One region of the Variovorax sp. GW821-FHT10B04 genome, then DNA from elsewhere that is predicted to be linked to it. Evidence: predicted binding sites of a transcription regulator. Region 1 holds the regulator's gene; each other region holds the start of a gene.
The links. The regulator sigma-54, encoded in region 1, starts transcription at its own class of promoters, with help from an activator protein. The targets are predictions, from matches to a motif close to TGGCANGNAANCTGCTTT.
Positions count from the first base shown of each region.

Region 2: the regulator sigma-54 is predicted to act here: its motif matches at 2,358-2,375, upstream of AC07PZ_RS26375 (circularly permuted type 2 ATP-grasp protein).
Region 3: the regulator sigma-54 is predicted to act here: its motif matches at 2,205-2,222, upstream of AC07PZ_RS29835 (6-hydroxynicotinate reductase).

Region 1 is NZ_JBWKNQ010000002.1:595,976-600,254, forward strand. Features, by position in the region: gene lptA (lipopolysaccharide transport periplasmic protein LptA) at 1-548, shown strand, start outside; gene lptB (LPS export ABC transporter ATP-binding protein) at 545-1,345, shown strand; gene AC07PZ_RS07830 (RNA polymerase factor sigma-54) at 1,374-2,942, shown strand; gene AC07PZ_RS07835 (ATP-binding response regulator) at 2,976-4,279, opposite strand, start outside.
Region 2 is NZ_JBWKNQ010000013.1:146,761-151,039, reverse strand. Features, by position in the region: gene AC07PZ_RS26380 (DNA internalization-related competence protein ComEC/Rec2) at 1-2,259, shown strand, start outside; gene AC07PZ_RS26375 (circularly permuted type 2 ATP-grasp protein) at 2,404-3,942, shown strand; gene AC07PZ_RS26370 (alpha-E domain-containing protein) at 3,961-4,279, shown strand, end outside.
Region 3 is NZ_JBWKNQ010000018.1:1,190-5,468, forward strand. Features, by position in the region: gene AC07PZ_RS29820 (amidohydrolase family protein) at 1-498, opposite strand, end outside; gene AC07PZ_RS29825 (TetR/AcrR family transcriptional regulator) at 444-1,214, opposite strand; gene AC07PZ_RS29830 (ferredoxin--NADP reductase) at 1,321-2,094, opposite strand; gene AC07PZ_RS29835 (6-hydroxynicotinate reductase) at 2,342-3,976, shown strand; gene AC07PZ_RS29840 (UPF0280 family protein) at 4,141-4,279, shown strand, end outside.

The DNA of each region.
Region 1 (4,279 bases):
AGGCCGATGCGTTGCGCTACGACGACCTCAAGCAGACCAGCGTGTTCACCGGCAACGTGGTCGTGACCAAGGGCACGATCATCATCCGCGGCGCGCGCATCGACGTCCGGCAGGATCCCGAGGGCTACCAGTACGGCGTCGTTACCGCAGCGCCAGGCAAACTTGCGTACTACAAGCAAAAGCGCGACACCGGTACCGACGAGTGGACGGAGGGCGAGTCCGAAGTCATCGAATACGACAGCCGCGCCGACAACGTCAAGTTCATCCGGCGCGCCGTGATGCGGCGCCTGCTGGGTGCCACGCCGAACGACGAAACGACCGGCGCACTGATCATCTACGACCAGAGCAACGACACCTTCACCGTCAACGGTGCGCCGATGCCGCCGGATGCAAGCATCGCGACCGGTGAACGCGGCAGCCGCGTGCGGGCGATCCTCACGCCGAAGGCGGCCGCCTCGGCGCCGGCCGGTGCGGCCACACCGACACCCGCACCGGGCACCGGCCTGCGGTCGACCACCACGCTGGGTGGCGGGGAACCACGCAAGTGACGGCCGCTTCAACGACCCTCCCGTCTTCCCGTGCCACCGAGCCGGGCAGCCGCCTCGAGGTGCGCGGGCTGCAGAAGAGCTACGGCAGCCGCAAGGTGGTCAAGGACGTGTCGCTCGACGTGCAGAAGGGCGAAGTCGTCGGGCTGCTCGGCCCGAACGGCGCCGGCAAGACCACGTCCTTCTACATGATCGTCGGGCTGGTGCGCGCCGATGCAGGCGACATCACCATCGACGGCGAGCCGATCGCGCACATGCCGATCCACCGTCGGGCACGCATGGGCCTGAGCTATCTGCCGCAGGAAGCGTCGATCTTCCGAAAGCTGTCGGTCGAGGAAAACGTGCGCGCGGTGCTCGAGCTCCAGACCGAGCCCGACGCGGCCGGCCGCCCGGTGCCGCTGTCGCGGCAGCGCATCGAGGAGCGGCTGAGCGAACTGCTGAACGACCTGCGCGTGGACCATCTGCGCGCCTCGCCCGCGCTTGCGCTGTCCGGCGGCGAACGCCGCCGCGTCGAGATTGCGCGCGCACTGGCCACGCAGCCGCGCTTCATCCTGCTGGACGAGCCTTTCGCGGGCATCGACCCGATCGCCGTCATCGAGATCCAGCGGATCATCAGCTTCCTCAAGGAGCGCGGAATCGGCGTGCTGATCACCGATCACAACGTGCGCGAGACCTTGGGCATTTGCGACCACGCATTCATCATCAGCGACGGGCACGTGCTCGCGAAGGGCACACCATCAGAGATCGTCGACAACGCAGAGGTGCGGCGCGTGTACCTCGGCGAGCATTTCAGGATGTGATGGCACATACGCAGGTTCCACACGCCGCATGAAACAGGGCTTGTCGCTGCGCGTTTCGCAGCATCTCGCGCTCACGCCCCAGTTGCAGCAGTCGATCCGGCTGCTGCAGTTGTCGACGCTCGAGCTGAGCCAGGAAGTCGAGCAGATGCTCGACGAGAACCCGTTCCTCGAGCGCACCGCGGAAGAAGCGGCGCGCGAGGAATTCGGCGTGGACACGGCCGATGCGCCGCCGCCGCGCGACGACGATTTCAGCCCCGGGGCGTCCACCTCGTCCTCGACGACCACGGAGACTTCCACCACCACCGAGGCCGAACCGGCGACCGTCGACGCGGTCGAGGCGCAGCCCGACTGGGAAGGCGACGGCACGGTCGAACTCACACCCGACGACAGCGAGTGGGGCGGCGACGCACCCGCGCGCAACAACAACCTGGGCGACGACGAGCGTGCCGATGCCACCGAACTGGCGCGCAGCCAGGAGTCGCTGCAGTCCTTCCTGCATCGCCAGGCGCTGAGCCTGCGGCTCGGCGAGAACGACCGCGCGGCGTTGCGCTTCCTGATCGAGTCGCTCAACGACGACGGCTACCTGGAAGACACGCTGCCCTCGCTGGCCTCCGGGCTGGCGGGCGACGACAACGACCAGTTCGACGACCTGGTGCATCACTTCCAGGTCGCGCTCGGCCTGCTGCAGAGCCTGGAGCCGGTCGGTGTCGGGGCGCGCGACCTCGGCGAATGCCTGTCGATCCAGCTCAAGGCGCTGGCTTCTCCGCAGGACGACGACGAAGAGCGCCAGATCCGCAAGACCGCCATCGCCATCTGCAAGCAGCCGATGGAACTGCTGGCGCGGCGCGACTTCAAGCGCCTGGCCACGCTCACGCGCAGCAACGAGGACGAGGTGCGCAGCGCGCTGCAGCTGATCGCCACGCTCGAGCCCAAGCCGGGCCGGCGCTTCGTCGACGTGGAGCGCAACGTGATCGTGCCGGACGTGATCGTCACGCGCACCGGCCGCGGCACCAACATCAAGTTCAGGGTGATGCTCAATCCCGACGTGATGCCGCGCCTGCGCGTGCACGACATCTACGCCGGTGCGCTCAAGTCGCACAAGGGCGAAGGCAGCCAGGCGCTGTCGCAACGGCTGCAGGAAGCGCGCTGGTTCATCAAGAACATCCAGCAGCGCTTCGACACGATCCTGCGCGTGTCCAACGCGATCGTCGAACGCCAGAAGAGCTTCTTCATCCACGGCGAACTGGCGATGCGCCCGCTGGTGCTGCGCGAGATCGCCGACGAGCTCGGCCTGCACGAGTCGACCATCAGCCGGGTGACCACCGCCAAATACATGTCGACGCCGTACGGCACGGTCGAGCTCAAGTACTTCTTCGGCTCGGCGCTCGGCACCGAGACCGGCGGCAACGCGTCGAGCACGGCGGTGCGCGCGCTGATCAAGCAGTTCGTCAGCTCCGAAAGCGTGAAGAAGCCGCTGTCGGACAGCCAGATCTCGGAAATGCTGAAGGAACAGGGCATCGACTGCGCGCGCCGCACGGTCGCCAAATACCGCGAAGCGCTGCGCATCGCGCCGGCGAACCTTCGCAAGGCGCTCTGAGGTTCTTCCGCCCGGCTGCCGCGCGTCGGCGCGTCAGTGAACGCCGGCCGCGCGCCGGTCGGCCGCTTGCAGCACGGCCCGCAGTTCGGCCGGCTGAACGGGCTTGCGCAGCGAATGCCAGCCATGCGCCTTCGCGAGCTTGCGCGCAGCGCCGTCGATGTCGGCCGACACCAGCGCGATCGTGAGCGCGGGCTGGAGCGTCTGCAGCCGTTCGGCCAGCGCGATGCCGTCGAGTTCGCCGGGAAGCCGGATGTCGCACAGCGCCACGTCGACCGCATGCAGGTCGGCCAGCGCCAGCGCTTCGGCCGCACTCTCGTAGATGCGCGGCGTGGCGCCCCACAGGCGCAGCAGCGCGGCGAGGCTGTCCGCGACGACCGCGTTGTCTTCGATCACCAGCACGGCCAGGCCGGGTCGCAGGGCGTCGCCGCTGCGATCGATGTCGATGTCGTCGCTCGCGTGCGGCGGCTCGACGTGCAGCGCCGGCGTGTCCATGCCTGGCGGCGCCTCGGGAACCACGAAGCCGAACACCGAGCCGCGGCCGGGTACCGAGCGCAGCGTGAGCATCAGCCCGAGCTTCTGCGCGAGCCGGCGCACGATCGCCAGGCCCAGGCCATGGCCGCGCTGCAGGTTGCGCTCGGTGTTTCCGACCTGTTCGAAGTCGCCGAACACGCGGTCCTGCGCTTCCGGCGCGATGCCGATGCCGCCGTCGCGCACCTCGACGCGCCAGCCGCCCGGGCGCCGCCGGCAGGCCAGCAGCACCCGGCCGTGCGGTGCGAACTTGATCGCGTTGTCGACGAGGTTCGCAAGGATGCGCCGCAGCGACACCGGGTCGGTCCAGGCCACCGCGTCGGCCGGGCATCGCACGTGGATCCGGCCGCCGTCGTCCAGCCGGGCGAGATCGCGCAGCAACGGCGCCAGGGCTACGGCGGACGGGGCGAAGGCGTCGGCCGCAGCCTCGATGCGGCCGATCTCGAGCAACTGATTGGTCAGCGCCTCGAGCGCCTGCTGCGCGCGCGTGAGCGAGTCGACCGTGACCTGCACCTGGCGTGCCGGTGCGCCATCGCGCAACTGCTCGCGCAGAACCTCGGACTGCAGGCCGATCGCCATCACGGGTTGCCGCAGGTCGTGGTTGGCGGCGGAGAAGAAGCGAAGCCGTTCGGCCTGGGCGCGTTCCGATTCGCGCAGCCCCGCCATCGCCTGCTCGCGCAGCGTGCTTTCGTTCAGGCGCAGGCCGATGTTCTCCTCGAGTTGCCGCGCGTGGTCGGCCACCAGTTTCCAGACCATGGCGAGCAGGCCGATGCCGACCAGCGCAACGGCCATCATGGTCGACGAGCCCG
Region 2 (4,279 bases), on a different contig from region 1:
GCGTTGCCGTTGGCGCTCGCGCTGGGCATCGCGTTCGGCGCGGGCCTGACGGGCTGGCGCGCCGCGGTCTATGCAGGCGGTGCGCTCGACCCCGCTCTCGAAGGTCGCGACATCGTGGTGACCGGCGTCGTCGCGCAGATGCCACAGCTCGACGAAGGCGGCGTGCGTTTTCGCCTCGACGTCGAAACGCCGGGGCTGGCCGGGGACGGTCCGGCACGCAACGGGCCGCCACTGACGTTGCCGCCGCGGCTGGCGCTCGCCTGGTATGCAGCCAACAGCGGGCTGTGGGCGCGGGCCGGCGACGACGGCGTGCCGGCGGCGGCAGCACCGGGCCCGGTGCATGCGGGCGAGCGCTGGCGTCTGACGGTCCGTCTCAAGGCGCCGCACGGCACCCTCAATCCGCATGGGTTCGACCAGGAGTTGTCGCTCTGGGAGCAGGGCGTGCAAGCCACCGGCTATGTGCGCAGCGGCGCACCCGATGCCTCGCCGCTGCGTGTCGCGCGCACCTGGTGGCACCCGGTGGAGCGGGCCCGCGAGGCCGTGCGCGACGCGATCTTCGAGCGGGTCGCCGATCGGCGGCAGGCCGGCGTGATCGCGGCGCTCGTGACCGGCGACCAGGCTGCGATCGAACGCTCCGACTGGGATGTCTTCCGTGCCACCGGCGTGGCCCACCTGATGTCGATCTCCGGCCTGCACGTGACCATGTTCGCCTGGCTCGCCGGCCTGGCCGTGGGCGCGGCCTGGCGCCGCAGCCGGCGGTTGATGCTGCTGTTCCCGGCGCCGCATGCGGGGCTGCTCGGCGGCGTGCTGCTCGCCGCGCTCTACGCGTTGTTCAGCGGCTGGGGCGTGCCCTCGCAACGCACCGTCTGGATGCTGGCGGCCGTTGCGCTGCTGCGCCTGACGGGTCGGCGCTGGCCCTGGCCGCACGTCTGGCTGCTGGCCTGCGCAGCGGTCGTGGCCGCCGATCCGTGGGCGCTGATGCAGCCGGGCTTCTGGCTCAGCTTCGTTGCCGTCGGCGCACTGTTCGCGACCGAACCGCTGACCGGCCGGCCGCGTGCCGCCGGGTTGAGCGGCCATGCGCGGCAGCTGGCGCGCGAGCAGGCCGTCGTCACGCTGGCGCTCACGCCGCTGACGGTGCTGCTCTTCCAGCAGGTGTCCGTCGTCGGCCTGCTGGCCAATGCCGTGGCGATCCCCTGGGTCACGCTGGTGGTGACGCCGCTGGCCATGCTCGGCGCATTGCTTCCGCCACTCTGGGCTCTGGCCGCCTGGGCGGTGCAAGGCCTGAATGCGTTGTTGCAGGTGCTGGCCGGCTGGCCGCTGGCGACGCTCTCGATGCCGGCGCCGCCGCTGTGGATGACGGTGGCCGGCATGGCCGGCGGCCTGCTGCTGGCGATGCGGCTGCCATGGCCGATGCGCTTCCTGGGCTTGCCACTGCTGCTGCCCGTGCTGCTCTGGCAGGCGCCGCGTCCCGCACAGGGCGACTTCGATCTGCTGGCGGCCGACATCGGGCAGGGCAACGCGGTGCTGGTCCGCACCGCCAGCCACAGCCTGCTGTACGACGCCGGTCCGCGCTACAGCCTGGAGAGCGACGCCGGGCAGCGCGTTCTCGTGCCGCTGCTGCGCGCATTGGGCGAGCGCATCGACACGCTGGTGCTGAGCCACCGCGACATCGACCACACCGGTGGTGCGCCGGCCGTGCTCGCCACGCAGCCCCACGCGGCGCTGCTGAGTTCGATCGAGCCGACGCACCCGTTGCAGGCCTTGCGGCCGGCCACACGTTGCGAGGCCGGCCAGCATTGGGCGTGGGACGGCGTCGACTTCGACGTGCTGCATCCGGTCGCCGGGGACTATGCGTCGTTCGGCAAGCCGAATGCGGTGTCCTGTGTGCTGCGCATCCGCAACGCCGCGGCCACCGTGCTGCTGACCGGCGACATCGAACGCATGCAGGAGGCCGCGCTGGTGGCGCGCAACCCCTCGCTGCGCGCCGATCTGCTGCTGGCCCCCCACCACGGCAGCAAGACGTCGTCCAGCGCCGTCCTGCTGGACGCCGTGGCGCCCACGGCGGCGATCGTGCAGGCCGGCTACCGCAACCGCTTCGGCCATCCGGCGGCCGAGGTCGAGGCGCGCTACCGGGAGGCCGGCATCCGGCTGGTCGACTCGGCCCATTGCGGCGCGGTGGGCTGGTCGAGCCCCCGGCCTGCCGTGCTCCGGTGCGAGCGGGAAGTCGCCCGGCGGTACTGGCATCACGTCGTGCCGTAGGCCTCGCCGCGCCGGGCTGGCGTCGTCGGGAACGCCTTCGCGCGAAGGTCGCCGGGAGGCCGCCCGACGATTTTTTTAGACGTGGATCAGCGGGCAGATGGCCTCGAACTTGCTAAGCTATGCCGAAGGAGATTGGTCGTTCCCATGCACAAATTCGATGAGATGTACGAGCAGCTGCCCTACAGCGGCGCTGCGATCCGGAGCCACTACAAGCGCTACGACCAATGGCTGGCCCGACAGCCCGGCGAACTGATGCGATCCCGCCGCGAAGAGGCCGAAATGATCTTCCGCCGCGTCGGCATCACCTTCGCGGTGTACGGCGCCAAGGACGAGGACGGCTCGGGTACCGAGCGCCTCATTCCTTTCGACCTGCTTCCGCGGATCATCCCGTCCCACGAGTGGGAGAGCATGGAAAAGGGCCTGGTCCAGCGGGTCACCGCGCTCAACCGCTTCCTGCACGACGTCTACCACGACCAGGAGATCATCAAGGCCGGCATCATCCCGGCCGAGCAGATCCTGAACAACGCGCAGTTCCGCCCCGAGATGATGGGTGTGAGCGTGCCGAACAACATCTACTCCAACATCTCCGGCATCGACATCGTCCGCGCGCCCGACGCCGACGGCAATGGCGAGTACTACGTGCTCGAGGACAACCTTCGGGTGCCCAGCGGCGTGAGCTACATGCTCGAGAACCGCAAGATGATGATGCGGCTGTTCCCGGACCTGTTCAGCCAGAACCGCATCGCGCCGGTCGCCCACTACCCCGACCTGCTGCTGGAAACGCTGCGCGCCAGCGCACCGGCCGCCACCGCCGAGCCGACGGTCGTCGTGCTCACGCCCGGCATGTACAACAGCGCCTACTTCGAGCACGCCTTCCTGGCGCAGCAGATGGGCATCGAGCTGGTCGAAGGCCAGGACCTGTTCGTCAAGGACAACTTCGTCTACATGCGCACCACGCGCGGCCCGAAGCGGGTCGACGTGATCTACCGCCGGGTCGACGACGACTTCCTCGACCCGGAAGTGTTCCGCCCGACCTCCACGCTGGGCTGCGCCGGCCTGATGCGCGCTTACCGCGAAGGCAACGTCGTGATCTGCAATGGCGTGGGCACCGGCGTGGCCGACGACAAGTCGATCTATCCGTACGTGCCGAAGATGATCGAGTTCTACCTCGGCGAGAAGCCGATCCTGAAGAACGTGCCGACCTACATGTGCCGCAACAAGGACGAGCTGCAGTACACGCTCGACAACATGAAGGACCTGGTCGTGAAGGAGGTGCACGGCGCCGGCGGCTACGGCATGCTGATCGGCCCGGCCGCCACGCAGGCCGAGATCGAGGATTTCAAGAAGGCCGTGCTCGCCAAGCCGGACGGCTACATCGCGCAGCCCACGCTGAGCCTGTCGACCTCGCCTACCTTCGTCGACGCCGGCATCGCGCCGCGCCACATCGACCTGCGGCCCTTCGTGCTGTCGGCCAAGGAAGTGCAGATGGTTCCCGGCGGCCTCACGCGCGTCGCGCTCAAGGAGGGCTCGCTGGTCGTCAATTCGTCGCAGGGCGGCGGCACCAAGGACACCTGGATCCTCGAGGCGGATCGCCGCCCGGTCGCGAAGGCCGCTGCGCCGGCTGCCAGGCAGTCGCAAACCCAGACTCAAACTCAAACGTCAACGCAAGCCCCGTCGGCCTGAAGCAAGGAGAAGCCAGACATGCTGTCACGCACCGCCGACCACCTCTACTGGATGTCCCGCTACACCGAGCGGGCCGAGAACACGGCCCGCATGCTCGACGTCAACTACCAGACATCGCTGCTGCCGCAGTCGGCCGAGGTCGCCGCCTTTGGATGGCAGGGTGTGTTGTCGATCAGCGAACTGCTGCCCGCGTACAACGAGAAGTACGACGAGATCTCGCCCAACAGCGTGATGGAGTTCATGGTCAAGGACGAGTCGAACCCGTCGTCGATCGTGTCCTGCCTGCGGGCTGCGCGCGAGAACGCACGCGCAGTGCGCGGCGCGCTGACCACCGAAG
Region 3 (4,279 bases), on a different contig from region 1:
GGCTTCGGCGAGTTCCTTGAAATCGCTCTCGACCATGCCCTTCTCGATCACCGGCGCGCCGGCCAGCACCTTCACGCCGCCCGGGCGGAAGTTGTCGAACGCGCGCTGCGCCGTGATGGCCAGCGCCTTCAGGCCGACGATGTCCTTCGGCCGGCCCGGCAGGTGCACCTCGCCGGCCGAGATCATGGTGGTCACGCCGCCGTGCATCATCGAATCGATCCAGCCGAGCTGGCTCTGGCGCGGCGTCCAGTCGCCGAACACCGGGTGCACGTGGCTGTCGATCAGGCCGGGCGCGACGCAGGTCTTGCGCGCGTCGATGACGGTCTTCGCGCCTTCGAGATCGCAGTCCTTCTCCTTGCCGACGGCAACGATCAGGCCATCGTCGATCACGATGGTGTCGGCGTCCAGCACCGGCTTGTCGATGTCGCCCGAGAGCAGCAGACCTATGTTCTTGATGACGACTTTGCCGGACTTTCCGCCGGCGGCGATTTCTGCCATGTGGGGGCCTCGTGGGTGGGTGATGTTTGTTCTTGGGGATCGTCCGCGCGCACGGTGCGCAGCACGGTCTCGATCACGAAATCTTCCCAGTGCGCCACCGCGTCGGTGCTTTCCAGCGGCTCGCCGAGGAAGGCCGTCAGCGTGTGGCGGTTGGATGTGTAGAAGTAGCCGGTCGCGGTGATCAGCAGGTACACGTCGCGCGGTGCCAGGTCGCTGCGGAAGAGGCCCTGCGCGGCGCCTGCGGCGATCAGCTCGCGCACGATGGCGATCGCGCGCGACGAGTACTCGCTCGCGCGCAGCGACTTCGCGATGTGCCGGCCCTTGTGCAGGTTCTCGGTATTGAGCAGCGTGACGAACTCGGGGTTGCGCCGGTAGTAGCCGAGCACGAAGCGGATCACCGAAGTCAGCGCCTCGACCGGGCGCGTGGTGTCGAGTTCGAGCGCCGCCTCGGCCTCGTCCATGCGGCGGTAGATGCCTTCGAGCACCGCGATGAACAGGCCTTCCTTGCTGCCGAAGTAGTAATAGATCATCCGGTCGTACGACTTGGCGGCCTTCGAGATCTTCTCGACGCTGCCACCGTCGTAGCCGTACTTGGCGAACACCTTGGTCGCCGCGCGCAGGATGTTGTCGCGCGTGGCCTGCGCCGCGGCCTCGCGCACGCCGGTGCGGCGGGTCGGCTTTGCAATCGCTTTCTTGCGCTCTGTCACCACAAGCATTGGCCTCGTGAAAGGCGGTCGCCGCCGGGCCGCCCCAAGGCGGACCGCGCCTCCCCCTCGGGGGGTGGAGTTACACGAGCGCAGCGAGTGAAAAGCCGGGGGGCCATCACTTCTCAGCGAAGGCGCGTTCTACGACGAAATCGCCGGGGGTGCTGGTGTTGCCTTCCTTGAACCCCCGGCCTTCCAGCATGTGCTTGAGGTCGACCAGCATGCCCGGGCTGCCGCACAGCATCACGCGGTCCTCGGCGGCGTTGATCGGTGGCAGGCCGAGGTCGTCGGTGAGCTTGTTGCTCTCGACCAGTTCGGTGATGCGGCCCATGTTGCGGAACTCTTCGCGCGTCACCGTCGGGTAGTAGAGCAACTGCTTCTCGACCAGCTCGCCCAGGAATTCATGCTTGGGCAGATGGTCGGTCACGAGGTCGTGGTACGCCAGTTCGTCGACCTGGCGCACGCCGTGCACCAGGATGACCTTCTCGAACTTCTCGTAGGTTTCCGGGTCGCGGATGATGCTCATGAACGGGGCGAGGCCGGTGCCCGTGCCGAACAGGTACAGGCGCTTGCCCGGCAGCGTGTAGTCGATCAGCAGCGTGCCGGTGGGCTTGCGGCCCACGATGATCTTGTCGCCGACCTGGATGTGCTGCAGCCGCGACGTCAGCGGGCCTTCGTCGACCTTGATGCTCAGGAACTCGAGGTATTCCTCGTAGTTGGCGCTGGCGATGCTGTAGGCACGCAGCAGCGGCTTGTCGTTCACCCGCAGGCCGATCATCGTGAAGTGGCCGTTCGAGAAACGCAGCGACGGGTCGCGCGTGGTCGTGAACGTGAACAGGCGGTCGGTCCAGTGATGGACGGAGAGGACGGTTTCTTCGTTGAAGGCACTCATACAAATATCTGCATTGGTTCAGTTGGCGGGATCGCGGCGCTCCGGGCTCCGCGGTCGGACGTGATTCTGGCTCTTGCCGTGCCGCACCGGTGTAAACGCCCGTTGCTTGCTGGCACTGCATTTGCTACATTGATTTTTGAATGTAGCGTTTACAACATGAAAGTGGAGTGAATGCTACACAAACGACTGGCCCATCACAAGCAGCTTTCGGGCCTGCCGGCACAGTCAAACCACGAGATTTTCCGCGATGACAGAACACACCAAGACAGACGGATTGCCGGGCATGGACGTGCCCGTGCTGCCAGCGGCTGCACAGGGCAAGTCGCCGCTGCGCAATGAGCGCATGAGCACGGCCAAGGTCGAATGCAATGCCTGCCCGGTGCTGTGCCAGATCTCCGACGGCCGCACGGGCGCCTGCGACCGCTACGCCAACCGCGACGGCGTGCTGGTGCGGGTCGACCCGGTCTTGCTGCTGCGCCGGGCCATCGCGAGCGAGGCGCCCGCCTTGGTGCCTTTTGCGCGTTCTGCGGGCACGGACGGTGCCGAGGCACCAGAACAGGGTGCCGTAGGCGCCGAAGATCCGGACTGGAGCGGCGACCTGCTGCATGCCGACGAGGTGTTCGTCACCGGCGTGGGCTCTTCCACCACCTACCCCGACTACAAGCCGGCGCCCTTCATCGTGGCCTCGAAGGCCCGGGGCGTCGACATGGTCACGGTCGTCACCGAAGGCATCTTCAGCTACTGCAGCTTCAAGGTGAAGATCGACACCGACCGCTTCCTCGGCGCGGAGCAGGCCAACGTGCGCTACCGCGGCGAAGTCGTGGGCCATGTCACGACGGCTGAATACGGCTCGCAGATGCTGTCGCTCGGTGGCGTGCACCACCTCACCGGCGGCAGCAAGAAGGAAGGCCGCATGACGGCCGAGGTGATGCAGTTGCTCGGCAACAAGAAGCCGGTGGAATGCGTGATCGACGGCGGCTCGAGCCTGGTGATCCAGGCCGGCAAGGCGCCCATCGTCAATGGCGTGAAGGAAGAGCGCATGCGCGTGGGTTGCGGCTCGGCGGCGATCGGCATCTTCGCGCGCCAGTTCGCCGGCGTGGCCGACGAAGTGGTGGTGGTCGACGACCACATCACCGGCGTGCTGACCGAGCACCAGGCCGGCCGCTGCCTCGACATGCCGACCTCGGGCATCCAGATGCGCGGCCGCAAGTCGACGCCGGGCCGCTACTTCCAGGTGGCCAACCCGGGCAACGGCTGGGGCGGCACCGACATCGCCGACCCGCTGTCGATCATCGAGAGCTGGGAAGAGGGCGTCGCCAAACCCGGCCTGCGGTTGCTGATGACATCCACCACCGGCGAGCATGCGCAGTGGTACGTGCTCGACGACGCGCTGCAGCCGGTCGAGCAGCCGATGCCCGATGCCGTGCGCCACATCGTCGAGCGCATCGGCGAGAACTGCGAGCCGTCGCTGTGCACCGTGCTGTTCCTCTGCGGTGCCGGCGGCAGCCTGCGCGCGGGCGTGAGCGAAAACCCCGTGCTGCTGACGCGCGCCATCAAGCAGGCGCTGGTCAACGTGACCTGCGGCGGCGCGCCGGCCTACGTGTGGCCGGGCGGCGGCATCACGGTGATGGTCGACGTCATGCGCATGCCCGACAACAGCTTCGGCACGGTGCCGACGCCGGCCATCGTGGCGCCGATCGAATTCAGCATGCGGCTCGACGACTACGCTGCGCTCGGTGGCCACATGGAGCACGTGTTCCCGCTCGAACAGGCGCTGGCCCGCGGTGCGTGGCAGGACGATGGTGCACCCCAGGCACGCCAATGGCTGGCGATCGATCCGGCCAATCCGTGGCCGCTCGGCCAACCACCGATGCTCGGCTGAAATGAAGCTCGCCCCCAGGCTTCGCGCACTGCGTGCCGCCTCGCCAACCCCCTTCCAGGGGCAGCGCCAGCAGTCCGGCAGCGCCGGCTCTGCGGCGTCTCCGGTAGTCGGCCGGGCCTGTTTCGTGCGCCGCGCGTCGCACGGCGGCGTGATGGCGCACTGACATGCCGGCCGAGCGTATGCGGCTCGACGACGGCCGCTGGCATTTCAACCACGGCCCGATCGACATCGTGGCCCAGGCCGACGGCGATGCCGTGGCGGTCGCCGCGGCGCATGAAGCCGCGTGGCAGCGCTTCATGCCGC